One region of the Lysinibacillus sp. FN11 genome, then DNA from elsewhere that is predicted to be linked to it. Evidence: riboswitches for the same ligand, from Rfam matches in the RefSeq annotation. Region 1 holds a riboswitch; each other region holds the start of a gene.
What was found. Region 1 has a riboswitch for cobalamin ahead of NP781_RS25355 (ABC transporter substrate-binding protein). Riboswitches for the same ligand answer to the same signal wherever they lie in the genome.

Region 1 (4,564 bases):
TAAATACCTCAGGATAGATTGCTTTTGCTAATTCTTCTAGACCTTCTGCTAAACGTGGCCCTTGACGACTTGTTGTACTTTCATCTACCTGCACAATCGCATTATTTTTTACGGCATTAATCGTATCAAAGCCCGCCCGTTTTGGTATTTTCGTTAAAATATCTGGTACATAATGATATGTCACCACGATGACATCTGGATTTTTTGCGATAATTTGTTCTGCATCAATTTTATACCAATTATCGCCATCTACAGCTACATTCTCTGCATTGATCATTTCAAGCATCGCGTTCATAAACGTACCATTGCCAGCTGTATAAATATCTGGCTCATCTGATGCTTCAACTAACACTTTTTTGGGTTCAACATCCTTGACTTTAGACAAAACTTCTTCTACTTTCGCCTTCATATTAGCAACAATTTTTTCTGCCTCTGGTAATTTCCCTGTAGCACGTCCAAGTTGCTCAATTGTTGTATATGTTTCATTAAAGTCTTGTGCATTTCTTACTACAAAAACTTTCAAACCTGCTGATTCAAGCTGTGCAATAGCCTCTTCTGAAAGAGACATGCTAGATTCGTGTGAAAAAACGATATCTGGTTTTAAGGCAATAATTTTTTCAATATCGTACTCCATACCGCCAACCTTATCCTTCTCAGCTGCCTCTGGCGGATAATCGTCGTTGTCAGTAACACCAACTATTTCATCATTTAAACCTAGTCCAAAAAGGATTTCAGTATTACTCGGAATAAGTGAAACAATTTTCTCAGGAGGTGCTTCAAGTGTAATGTCCTTACCAAGGGCACCTGTTATCGTCATTGGGAATGTTGCTTCATCCACCTGTGCTGTTTCTTGCTGTGTTTGCTGCTCGTTAGATGACTTGTTATCTTTTGCTTCCTGCCCACAAGCAGCTAGCAAGCCTACTGCTAAAAATGCTGATAATCCTATTTTCCAAAATTTCTTCATGTGAATCCTCCTTCGTTGGTCCATGCGACATTTCGCTTTATTTTGCATCAAAATAAAACCCCTCATCTTTGAACGATGAGGGGGCAAAATCGCACCAAAAAACTGATACAAAATCCACCACCCTATCCTCGTAGGTTGTCATGTCGTTATAAAGGCAGGTCTCCTGGCTAGTGCTACTTGCGATTTTTCAAGCCTTCCCGAAATCTTCAGTGGCATCATTTGAAAAAACTCACACTTACAGTGGCGGGACCGCATCGGAATTACACCGATTTCCCTTTTCACTTTACTTAAGTAAAGAACCTTTATAATATTCAGTTGATTTCATTATACATGAAAATGAAAGAAGTCGCCTCCATTCAAGACGACTCCCCGGCCATTATACAATTTCAGAAAAGTATTGGACTGTTTTCATTTGAGCACCCATTTCTCTTAATGACCATGTCTGTTCTAAATAAACGTCCGCTAGTTTTTCATATTTTCCACCAAATTTATGTGCCCACTCAACCGCTATGACACTTTCATAAAGGTGAGCCATTTTTTCAGCCATACCTTTTGCTTCAAAAGTTTTCGTTGCCTCGTCTAAAGCGCTAAAAATTTGCAGTTTTATAGAAATATTCGCCAATTGTTCTTTAACGATTTGTACTAGTGAGCTGTCAGCTAATTTCTCTAATCGTTCCTCCATCTCACAGACAAACAGTTCATGTGCATGAAACTTATCCACTAAACGAATGAGTTCTAAGGCCAAAATATTAGCCGTCCCCTCCCACACCGTCAACACTTGCGCGTCTCTTAATAAGCGGGGCGTTACAAAGTCTTCTATATAGCCATTACCCCCGTGTAATTCAATTGCCTCACTAGCATAGTGAACAGCTTGCTCTGCCGTTTCCTTTTTCATAATGGCAATATATAAACGATTCATAATAAGGTCTTGCTGTGTTCCCTGTCCACTTGTCACTTTATCGTATAATTGAATAAGATCAAAAACTGTCGCTACTTCCACGTGCAACTTAGCTGCAAATTTCCCTAAAGTATCCTGAATCATAGGGTATAGTGTTAAGGGCTTGCCAAATGCATGTCGATTGCTTACATAATGTTTTGCCTCTAAGAAGCCACGACGCATAATACCAATAGAAGCGACTGCATTACAAATTCTTGAGAGATTTAGTGCTTCTAGCATATAATAAATCCCTTTATTTTGCTCCCCTACAACATAGGCAAGTGCACCATCAAATTCTACCTCACCAGAGGGAACTGCCCGAACGCCTAATTTATCTTTCAATCGACGAATACGTAGATGATTTGTTGTACCATCTTCTTTACGCCAAGGAACTGCAAACAACGTTAAGCCTTTGGAACCTGCTGGCGCCCCTTCTATTCGTGCCAATACCATCGCTACACCACACATGCCCGCATTGGATGCAAAGTATTTTTCACCATATAGACGATACGCAGTGCCATCCTTTCTCGCCTCCACCACATTTGCACCGACGTCAGAGCCTCCTTGACGTTCTGTTAAAAAGGTCGCACCTTCATATAAATCTGTGTCACCTGTTGCACAAACATGTGGTAAAAAACGTTGCTTTACCTCTTCATCTGCATAATGATCTAATAGATAGGCAGTAGCCATCGTCAATGTTACAGGACAATAAAATCCTGGCTCTGCATGTGATAGCAAATAACCTTGTGCAAAGCTATAAACATAATTCCCCTTGTGACCTAGCTGCGGAATATGCTTGTGTACATAACCTACAATCCCAGTATTATATGTCTCTTCAATCGTTTTTTTATAGCCATCATTAACCCAAACCTCTGATATCTCTTCACCATAGGCATCATATCTTTGAAGGCGAGGTTCACTCTGTCGATCTGTATGCTTTGCCCTCGTATCAATATCACCTGCACATAGCTCACCAAAATCTGTTAACTCTCGTTGGGCATATGATAGAAACTCTTTATCTAACATCATTCCTACTATTTTTTGAAGCGTGTCATCTTCCGTAAAAAAGTTCGTAGTACGCATTGCTTCTTTTTGTAATACTTTCATGCTATCTCACCTCTTGCCCCTTCAAATTTTGTTTTAATATTTTGCCTGATGCATTGCGTGGTAGCGCTTCCACTTTTTCAAAAATACGTGGTATTTTAAATTTTGCAAGATGTTCCTCTAAATAAGCTTTCAAAGCTTCCTCATCGATGTCTTGTTTAGCAGAATACACCGCCTTTACCGTTTCGCCCCATTGCGGATGTGGCACACCAATTACCGCAACCTCGAATATTCCTTCAAAGCTCAATAAACAATCTTCAATTTCTTTCGGATAAATGTTGACACCACCCGAAATAATGACATCCTTTTTACGATCTACAATCCAAATAAAACCATCTTCGTCCTTACGAGCTAGATCTCCTGTTTTTAACCAACCGTCAATAAAGGCTTCATTAGTTGCTACTTCATCCTTATAGTAGCCAAGCATGTTACCCTCACCCAACAAGACAATTTCCCCCACTTCGCCTACATTTACATCTTCTCCACTGTTATTCACAATACGCAATTCTGTACCAAGTGGCGCCCGCTGACCAATACTTCCTGCCTTTGCTTCATGCTCCTTGCCAAATAATAATGAACCACTTGGACCTGCCTCTGTTAATCCATATACACAAGTTAAGTTATTTGTGCGGAATGCCTGCTGAATGAATCGAACCTCACTTTGAGATAACGGTGCCCCACCATAGACCCACCATTTCATAGAAGACAAATCTGCCGAATGTAGCCTTGGCATCTGTGCCGTTAATAAATAAGCAACAGGTGCACCAAAGAAATGTGTTGTTTTCTCCTTTTCAATGGAATCAATGAATAAATCGGGTGTAAAAGTTGGTGTTAATACATTTGTTGAGCCTACCAATACACCCGCCATTAAAAATAAATGTAATGGTGCAGAGTGTGTTAATGGCATCATGAGCAAAATACGGCTCTCGGGCTTTACCTCCATTTCAACAGCTATCATTTGCGCCACTGTTAAAATATTACGGTAGCTAAATAACACACCCTTTGGTTTTCCTGTCGTACCAGATGTATATAAAATCGTGGAAGGGTCATCCTCTTGTAACTGACAATCAATTGTTTGTGTACTAGCATTTTGAAGCATTATTTCATATTGATGCCATCCCACTTTTTCTTGACCTGTTTTAATTTTTAACGGAATTCCAGCTAGCTGTTCAACTGCTGCAAAAATAGTCTCATGTACGACAATTGCCTTCGCTTCGGCATGTTGCGCCACGTACTCTACTTCTTGCAATGTAAATTTCGCATTGACTGGCACAACGATCGCTCCGATACGCTGAATAGCAAAGTAACTGACTACAAACTCTAAAACGTTTGGCATAAAAATTAAAACCTTATCCCTCTGCTTTACTCCCTGCTCTAGTAAAGCATGACTAAAACGTGTCACCTGCTTATCTAAATCTTGGTAGGTTACTCTTCTGCCATGACAAATAACGGCTTCATTTTTCGGATACTTACGGGCATTACGTGCTAACAAATTGGAACTATTCATCTTGCATCTCTCCCTTTAAAGTCGCTAATTTTTTACTAAACATGCCATGCAT
Region 2 (4,564 bases), 1.9 Mb from region 1:
TTATAGTAACAAATTTTTTTACAGAATACAATGTAACCTTATTTTCAATTCTAAACTGTCATTATCTAACTGATGCCGCTAGCTACAAGTAGAAATAGAAAACACATACATAGAGTAAAGTTGAAATTGCTTAGGACAAGCAATACAGCAATGATTAATTAATATTTTTAATTTAATAATTAATTTTATTTATTTTATAATTAAAAAAATCAATTTTTATTATTTACATATTTAATTTCTTTGTTATATAATCAACTTAACTTAAAGGAAGGAGTTCACTATGGCTTATCAAGTAATCACAAATTGCCCTGTCTGTAGTAAAACATTAAAAATTACGAAGTTACAGTGTTCTCATTGTCACACGACCATTGAAAATGAATTTGAATTGTCGAAGCTAGCATCCTTATCACAGGATCAGCTTCATTTTGTGGAAGTATTTTTAACCTGCCGAGGAAACATTAAAGAGGTTGAAAAGGAACTGGGGGTTTCTTATCCAACAGTTCGAGGCAAGCTAAACGACATTATTTCATCCCTTGGCTATGCTCAAAAAAAGAAAAATGAAGTAGACGAGAAAAAAATTGTAAGCATGCTGGAAAATGGCGAAATCACAACAGATGAAGCGATAAAGCTCTTAAAAGACGAATAGGGAGGAACGGACCATGAAAGAGGAAATCACAAAAGTGTTAACCATGATTCAAGAGGGAAAAATTGATGCGGATAAAGGATCAGAGCTGATTCAAGTGCTACAACAGAAAGAAGAATCAGAGAACAAATTTGTGGAAAAAACAAAGTATTTAGAAAAAACATTAAAGGTTCGTGTTGTATCCACCGAAAATGATAATGTTACGGTAAACTTGCCGATTAAACTTGTCAAAGCCGTACTTATGGCAGGACACAGCATCGCTGCGAGTATTCCACAATCAGAAAAATACGTAAAAGATATCGACATCAATCTTCTTCTTGAAGCAATCGAAAATGAATTAGACGGACAAATTGTAGATATAAAATCAGCAAACGGGGATTCCGTTGCAGTCTTCATTGAGTAGAGGCGACGAATGTTGCATGTAAAAGTGAAAGCAAAAGATGTTCGCTTTACAGTCCCAGTTCCCTATACCGTGCTAACCATTGTCCTCTCCATTTTAACTTCTAAATGGATTCAGCAACAAGCCAATAAGTGGACAAAGGCATACTTCGATCGAAAGAACATAGACTTTACCTTTCCGCTCATCGACAAAGAAATGCTAAAGCCGATTATCAAGGAACTACAAAATTATAAGGGACTCGTGCTAGTCGATGTCAAAGCTCAGGATGGGACTGAGGTTAAGATTAGACTATAATCCCAAAGATAGAATGGTTAGAGCATGTTATGATAAAAGCATGCTCTTTTTTAATGAGTGTCATTTGAAACGTGTAAGAGATGATAATTATTTCAGGATTTACATATAGAAGCTACTATTTTTCAATGGTACTTAAAATAGAACATTTCTTTCAGAATTCTAGATACATTTTGATAGATAAAGATGTTCATCGTTTAAAATAGATTTTTGATTTGGGTATAAATGATTAGTGGTAATCTATTTCGAACTACATAATTAAAAATACTGAATAATCCAAAAATAAAGAAGTTTAGAATCTTGATTTACTTTTCATTTGAAGGATGGTACACTTAAAACTATTGAACAACAACTATATATTGTGTTCGTTTTACAAAGGTGCTACTATATGTAGTTTAAAAGGGAAGTTCGGTACAATTCCGACGCTGTCCCCGCAACTGTGAAGCTGACGATGATTGCAACCACTGTGCATTTGCATGGGAAGGGAATCAGAGAATGAAGCAAAGCCAGGAGACCTGCCTTTATAAAACAAATTTATCATTTCTTCGGGGATTAAGAGATGGGAACGTCAGTATTTTTGGTATGTTAACGTTTCCATTTAGCCTATCTCTCTAGAGGAGATAGGCTTTTTATTTTATGAAAAGAGGGATTTCTATGAAACTTTATACGAAAACAATTTGTCCAAAATGCCTATGGGTAAAATCTGAACTACAACGTGCAGGACTTGAAGCTGAAATTGTTAACATCGATCATGATGAACAGGCAAAGCAAACGATTATTGACGCAGGTTTTTTAAGTGTGCCTGTTTTAGAGATGAATGAAACTTTTATAGGAGATGTTCAGGAAATTGTTTCTCAAATTGAGTTGATTGCTCTATGATCGTTTACGCGAGTCGTACAGGTAATGTCCGAAATGTTGTATCCAAATTAAAGGCAGAATGTATCGAGCTCTCGGAGGAATTGCGATTGAACAAGCCCTATCTTTTAATTACCTACACAGATGGTTTAGGTGACATTCCAGCAAAGGTACAACGTTTCTTAGAAAAAAACAGGGATTTTTGTAAAGGAGTAGTTGCCAGTGGCAATAGTAATTTCGGCCATCATGTATTTGGCGCTGCTGGTGAGAAAATCGCCGCTACCTATCATGTACCCTTAGTAAGGAAATTAGATTTACGAGGTAATCAAACGGATTACGAAGCAATACAAACGTTTTATGAAACGAGGGTAATGAGATGAAAACCTATTTAAAGCTTAATAATGACGTACTGAATCGTTATAGTACAACTGGATTACTTGAGTTAGAAAAGGACCGCGAAGCTACGCGCCGCTACTTTTTAGAGTATGTTAACGTACGTTTGCGTTATTTTATAGATATTGAGGAAAAAATCCGCTATTTAGTTGATGAGGGCTACTATGAGAAAGCATTTATCGATATGTACGAGATGGAATTTATTAAGAAGCTGTACAAGAAAGCCTATGATTATAATTTCCGCTTCCCATCCTTTATGAGCGCAAGCAAATTTTATGATAGCTATGCTATGAAAAGTCGTGACGGGGAAGAGATCTTAGAAAAGTATGAGGATCGTATTGTCATTATTGCTTTGTATTTGGCGCAAGGAAACACAACTCTAGCAGAACGCTCTGTCGAAGCAATGATGGAAGCCTACCAGCCAGCGACACCAACTGCTTTAAATAGTGGTAAGAAAGCACGTGGTGAATTAGTCAGCTGCTTTAAATTATCAATGGATGACTCCATGAATAGTATTGCCGAAAATATTGGCTATTGTTTAGAGCTATCACGCCTTGGTGGTGGAGTTGGGGTCAATTTAACAGATTTACGTCCTTTAGGTGATCCAATTAAAGAAATATTAAATCGTGCAAGTGGTGTCATCCCAGTAGCGAAACTGTTAGAAAATTCTTTCAGTTATTCGAATCAGTTAGGGCAACGAAATGGCTCAGGTGTTGTCTATCTAAATATTTTCCATGCAGACATAGAAAATTTCATATCATCAAAAAAACCAAATGCTGATGATAAAATTCGCCTCGCAACCCTTTCAACAGGGATTATTATACCTAGTATTTTCTTCGAACTGATGAAACGTGATAAGGATATCGTCTTGTTTAGCCCATACGATATTTTTAAAGAATACGGTAAACGTATGTCTGAGCTTTCCATTTCAGACATGTACTACGAGCTACTTGATAACCCAAAAATTCGTAAAATTAAACGTTTAAATGCACGGAAGCTTTATACAGAGGTGAAAAAAGCACAATTTGAATCAGGCTACCCGTTTGAAATCTTTGATGATAATGTCAATAAGGTACATCCTTTAAAAAATATTGGACGTGTCAAAATGTCCAATCTATGTACAGAAATTCTGCAAGTGCAAGAGACAAGTATCATTACGGATCAGGATCAACCAAATGACTATGGATTAGATGTATCGTGTAACTTAGGTTCCATCGATATCCATGCAGCAAGTAAAGTGAATGATTTCGGCGCATTAGTCGATACAGCGATGCACCTATTAACAAATGTATCGCAAATGACGCATATTAAAAATGTACCGTCTGTTGCAAAAGCCAATCAATTAATGCATTCTGTAGGGCTTGGCTGTATGAACCTCCATGGGCATCTGGTGACGGAGGGCATCCTGTACGGCTCTAAAGAGTCTATTGATTTCATGGATCACTTTATGGAAGCGATGAACTATTATTCACTGAAATCTTCGATGGAAATGGCAAAAGAAAAAGCTGCAACCTTCTATCGATTCGAGGACAGTGATTATGCATCTGGTAGCTATTTTGACCAATATATCAATAAAGCTGAGGAAGAATTGTCACCTGTTGTATTGAAGGCACTTGGCAATATTCCAATCATTACGAACAAGATGTGGGAAACGTTAAAGCAAGATGTGATGCAATATGGGCTATTCCATTCCTATCGTTTGGCTATTGCACCAACTGGTAGTATTTCATATATTCGTAGCTGTACGGCTTCAATCGCTCCATGTACAGAGCGCGTAGAGGTTCGTGATTATGCCGATAGTAGAACCATTTATCCAATGCCTCATTTAACAAATGACAATAGTCATTTATATGTGGAGGCGTATGATGTGAATCCTTATGATTTAATTGATTTATATGCAGCTTCTCAAAAGCACGTTGACCAAGGTATTTCCATGACGCTTTATGTAACGGACAATTGGACAACCGAACAATTGGCTAAAG
Region 3 (4,564 bases), 970 kb from region 1:
GGCTTTAGTGCATCCTTATCACCGATTGTATAAGCAATAACAACATCTGGCTTTAACGCTATAATTCTTTCACTGTTAAAGTTCGTAGTATCAGAGACACGTTCAATTTTTTGTGCTTCCTCTGGGTAAGTATCGTACTCAGTTGCTCCTACAATTTTATCGCCAACACCTAAAGCAAACAAAATTTCAGTATTACTTGGTTGTAAAGATACAACTGTTTTTGGTACTTCATTAAACGCTATTTCCACTCCACGGTCATCTGTCACTTTATAGCTTGTTTTCTCTACGTGTTGTGTACCCTGCGAGGCATCTTTATTTTTTGTATCTTCAGCAGTGCCACAGCCTGCTAATACCAGTGCAAGTAAGAGCACTGATAGCCATTGGAAATTAAATACTTTCTTCATTGTTATTCTCCTTTTTCTTTTTCATTGGGTAGGATTTACTAATAAACGGTATTTCAGAAATTCCAGCTTGCTGATTCATAAAAACAGCCATGACAAAACATACATTAGCTAATAAACCAAGGTAATCGAAAAGAATAGCAGGAACCTCTCGTTCTTCTGATACTTTGTGTAAAGTTCGATATGATTTTTTTGCCTCACTGCGACAAAGATGTAAGGCTGCAGCGGCCTCTGTTCCTTGAGGTAAAACAAAACTTTGAATCTCTTCCTTCACATGGCGAACGTAAAAATCATAACGCTCACTTAACCAAGATAAATCCTCTTCAGTTACCGCTAATTTCCCACGAACTGAGCCATTCACATGATACGCCATAGGTAACATAAGTAATAAATCCTCAGCAACAACTTGAACATCCTCTTTTTTTACCGCAGCTAATGCAACTCCTAGATGTGTTGTAAGGCTATCTGTTCGAATTTCAAAATCAACCGTTGAAGCTTTCTCACGCATAAATGGATAACAAGAATAACGGGCATCTTTTTTCACTTGCTTCCCCCCTATTTTCTATAATGAAAAATTCTTACTTGAAAGGCATAAAAAAAGTCGCTCCTTTTGCAAAGGAACGACAAAAATACAAGATTGAGCCATCAAACTAGACAAAGCCTATGTATTTGCCGTATATCCTCCTAGCTTCCGAGAAGTTTTTATACGTTCAAATAAAGGTCGGTCTCCTGGCTTGTACAGTTCGTCACATAAAACGAATGTGTTATAAAGGACCTTCCCATCTTCTTTGAGACAGTGGTAAATCTTTATAATGGCTGTACTTACAGTTGCGGAAACAGCTCCGGTTTTTCACCGGATTCCCGATTATGCTTACTAGCACCTTTATCCTGCAAGAATATTTCATTTGTAAAGCAGTTTATCATATATGATTCAAAAAAAATAGCTGTACTCAATTTTAAAATATAGTAACACTAGAAGAGAAAATTCCAACAAATTTTTACATTATTAAGAAATTTACTATAGTAGTGTTTCAATTGCTTGTTCAATATCGAGCTGTGAATCTGTTGGTTCAAAGCGTGCGACGGTCTTACCATTAGCATCTACTAGAAATTTTGTAAAGTTCCAGCGAATGTTACGACCATCTAAAAAGCTTGGGGCAAGTTGAACAATTGCTTCTGCCAACATTTTCTCCTGCATACTTGCCTTCCCAAACTCTCGGTAATTCACTTCATGCTTTAAATAATTAAAGAGTGGATGTGTAGCCTCTCCATTTACCTGTACAAGCTCAAAAATCGGGAATGTGACCCCATAGTTTACCTTGCATAGATGCTTAGTTTCCTCTCCATCCTCAGGATTTTGATGGCCAAATTGATCACAAGGGAAGCCAAGAACTACAAAATTCTCTTTTCCATATTTATCATACATTTTCTGTAAGTCTTCAAATTGATATGTAAATCGGCATTGGTTTGCCGTGTTAACAATTAACATTGTTTTTCCACGATATGTTTCCATTGATAAAATTTCGCCATTAGGCTTCCGAACTAGATAATTATAAATGCTCATGCTATAATCCCCTTTTTTCATTCATTATAGTTGACTATTCTACCGTTCATCAAAGAATTTGCACAAAAAAACACCACCTCGCTACTTTGAACGGATGGCTGACTTATACTTCTTTTTATATTTAGCATCTTGTTCTTCATTAATTAAACGATGGGCAATATCTAATAATTTCGAGTCATTTGTTTGATCATATAGCTTTTTAAATGACATAATAATATCCTGACGAATAAGAGATGGCTGTTTTTCATCTATACATGTTTGAAATCTTTTAGCTAGATACGATACAACCAAATCTCTTTGTACTTGACCCGCCTGTCCAATTTTCCAAATGGCCTGTAATGCATGCCTTGCTGTAGCAGATTGTTCATCGTAAGTCACAGCCCAAATCTTTAAAAAATCCTCCAAGACCCTTTCTTCTGGATCACTTTTTGCAGCTAAAGCGCATAAAATTTGTGCAGCACGTGCACGAGAATAACCATTATTGTATGTAAGTGCTTTTATTAGCTGTTCCCAAACTGCATATGTCCAATCTACGGGTTCCTGCATAATTTTCATTAATTCCTCGTAAGATTCATATTGAATATCGCGATCATGCTCTGTTAGATTACTAAAAAGTTGCAAAATCTCTTTTTCCATAATTCATCCCTACCTTTATTGTTTCAGAACGTAATAAAATTTGATTTATGGTACACTTAACTTAATTTTTTTCGCAAAGAAGGTGAGTTTATGAATAAATTTAATGCTAGGAAATTGATTTTTCGGTTGATTGTGATAATATCCCTACTTCTAGCTGCCTATTTTGTTATCCCATTGTCCATGCCTTTAATACTTGCTGGGATCAGTGCATTTTTCTTAGAACCCATTGTCATGTTCTTTAAACGAAAATGGAAAATGTCACGGAAAATAGCAGTTGCTTTTATTTACATAGTGAGTGTTATTGTTATATCTATTATTTGTTATCTATCCATTACACAAATAATGACACAAATAATTTTACTATCTAAGCAAGCTCCCTATTATATTTCCAAGCTATCAGATATGTGGCTTCATATGCAAGAAAATATTTCTAAATACACAGAAGACTTTCCACCTGAAGTAAGTGCTTCGCTTCAAAAAACCACAATGGATTTCATAAAGAAAGTTGAAGAATCCTTTTTAAGCTTCTTTAATTATAGCAAAGTTTCTGCCTTCTTTTCAGAGATACCCAGCCTATTTATCAGTCTTCTCGTTTATATGATTGCGCTATTCCTATTTATGCTTGATTTGCCTAAGTTAAAGCAAATCACTTATAAATATTTAAAACCCAATACAGCAAAGAAGATAAAAATTATTTTAAATCGCTTAAAAGATGCTACATTTGGCTATATGAAGGCTCACTTATTTGTAAGCTTTATTATTGGAGGCGTCACACTCATTGGACTGCTATTAATCCAACCGAAATACGCAGTAACAATGACGGTTATTATCTGGTTAATAGATATTGTACCATTCCTAGGCTCTATCATTATTCTAGCGCCATGGGGGCTTTACCACCTATTGATGGGAAACACCTCTATAGCTGTAAAATTATTCATCTTAGCTGCTATTTTACTTATTATTCGTCGAGTAGTCGAGCCTAAGTTAATGGGAGACCATATCGGTTTGTCCACTTTACCAACATTAATTTCCATGTTCATAGGTCTACAGTTATTTGGTATTATCGGTTTACTTGTTGGTCCATTCGTTATTATTTTCTTTATTGCGTTGAAAGAGACAGGTGTCATCAAAGTAAATTTTAAAATTTAATATCAATCTAGTATGCAGGGAAATCTCTTTTCAAGAATAGAAGTAGTCGTCTTGTTTCTTTTGAAAGAAATGCAAAATAAAAAGGTCAATCTTTGTATATTTTTCTCTACAAAGATGACCTTTTTCTTATATCAACCGTCTATATAATAGTGAGGCCTATTGAATACGTCCAAAGCCTACTAAGTATTGATTCCACCAATCAAGTGACTCAATTACGACACCATTGTTTTGAGCGTCGATCATTGTGTTATTACCTAAATAAATACCTACGTGTGCAACCCCTGAACCATAGCTGAAGAACACTAAGTCCCCAACACGTGCTTCACCTGCTGAAATGCGTTGTGTTGCTAAATATTGTTGTGATGCTGTACGAGGTAAAGAAACACCCGCTTGCTTATATGACCATTGTACAAGACCCGAACAGTCAAAACCTGTTGATGGGTTGCTACCACCCCAAACATAAGGACGTCCTAGGAATTGTTTAGCTGTTGAAATGGCATCTCCTGAAGAAACAGTGCCAGCTCCTGACCCAACAATAATCTTTTGTGGTTCGCCTCCACCATTATTTTGAGTTGCTTGTATAACTGGTGTAGCTGCTTGAAGTGCACGTAAACGAGCTGCCTCTTCTTCAGCTGCTTTACGCTCTGCTTCTAAACGTTCTTCTTCTTGTTTCGTTGCAATTTCAGCTTTTAATGCAAGTGATTTCGCTTCGTTCTCAGCTTTCTTCACTTCCATTTCGCTTTCTTTTTGCTGAAGCTCTTGGAATTGTTTTTGAAGTTCCTTTTGTTTTTCATCTAATGTAGCTTTTTGTTGC

Region 2: it holds a riboswitch for cobalamin, as region 1 does, so the genes downstream of both, NP781_RS10155 (glutaredoxin family protein) here and NP781_RS25355 (ABC transporter substrate-binding protein) in region 1, are expected to answer to the same signal.
Region 3: it holds a riboswitch for cobalamin, as region 1 does, so the genes downstream of both, NP781_RS20545 (hypothetical protein) here and NP781_RS25355 (ABC transporter substrate-binding protein) in region 1, are expected to answer to the same signal.

The regions. Positions count from the first base shown of each region.
Region 1 is NZ_CP102383.1:4,872,955-4,877,518, reverse strand. It holds gene NP781_RS25355 (ABC transporter substrate-binding protein) at 1-964, opposite strand, end outside; cobalamin riboswitch at 1,100-1,283, opposite strand; gene NP781_RS25350 (acyl-CoA dehydrogenase family protein) at 1,341-3,008, opposite strand; gene NP781_RS25345 (class I adenylate-forming enzyme family protein) at 3,010-4,512, opposite strand; gene NP781_RS25340 (MerR family transcriptional regulator) at 4,505-4,564, opposite strand, start outside.
Region 2 is NZ_CP102383.1:1,897,171-1,901,734, forward strand. It holds gene NP781_RS10140 (DUF2089 domain-containing protein) at 281-646, shown strand; gene NP781_RS10145 (SHOCT-like domain-containing protein) at 660-1,046, shown strand; gene NP781_RS10150 (hypothetical protein) at 1,056-1,337, shown strand; cobalamin riboswitch at 1,694-1,872, shown strand; gene NP781_RS10155 (glutaredoxin family protein) at 1,989-2,213, shown strand; gene nrdI (class Ib ribonucleoside-diphosphate reductase assembly flavoprotein NrdI) at 2,210-2,569, shown strand; gene nrdE (class 1b ribonucleoside-diphosphate reductase subunit alpha) at 2,566-4,564, shown strand, end outside.
Region 3 is NZ_CP102383.1:3,905,968-3,910,531, forward strand. It holds gene NP781_RS20540 (ABC transporter substrate-binding protein) at 1-404, opposite strand, end outside; gene NP781_RS20545 (hypothetical protein) at 388-945, opposite strand; cobalamin riboswitch at 1,103-1,301, opposite strand; gene NP781_RS20550 (glutathione peroxidase) at 1,420-1,965, opposite strand; gene NP781_RS20555 (hypothetical protein) at 2,047-2,601, opposite strand; gene ytvI (sporulation integral membrane protein YtvI) at 2,692-3,750, shown strand; gene NP781_RS20565 (C40 family peptidase) at 3,907-4,564, opposite strand, start outside.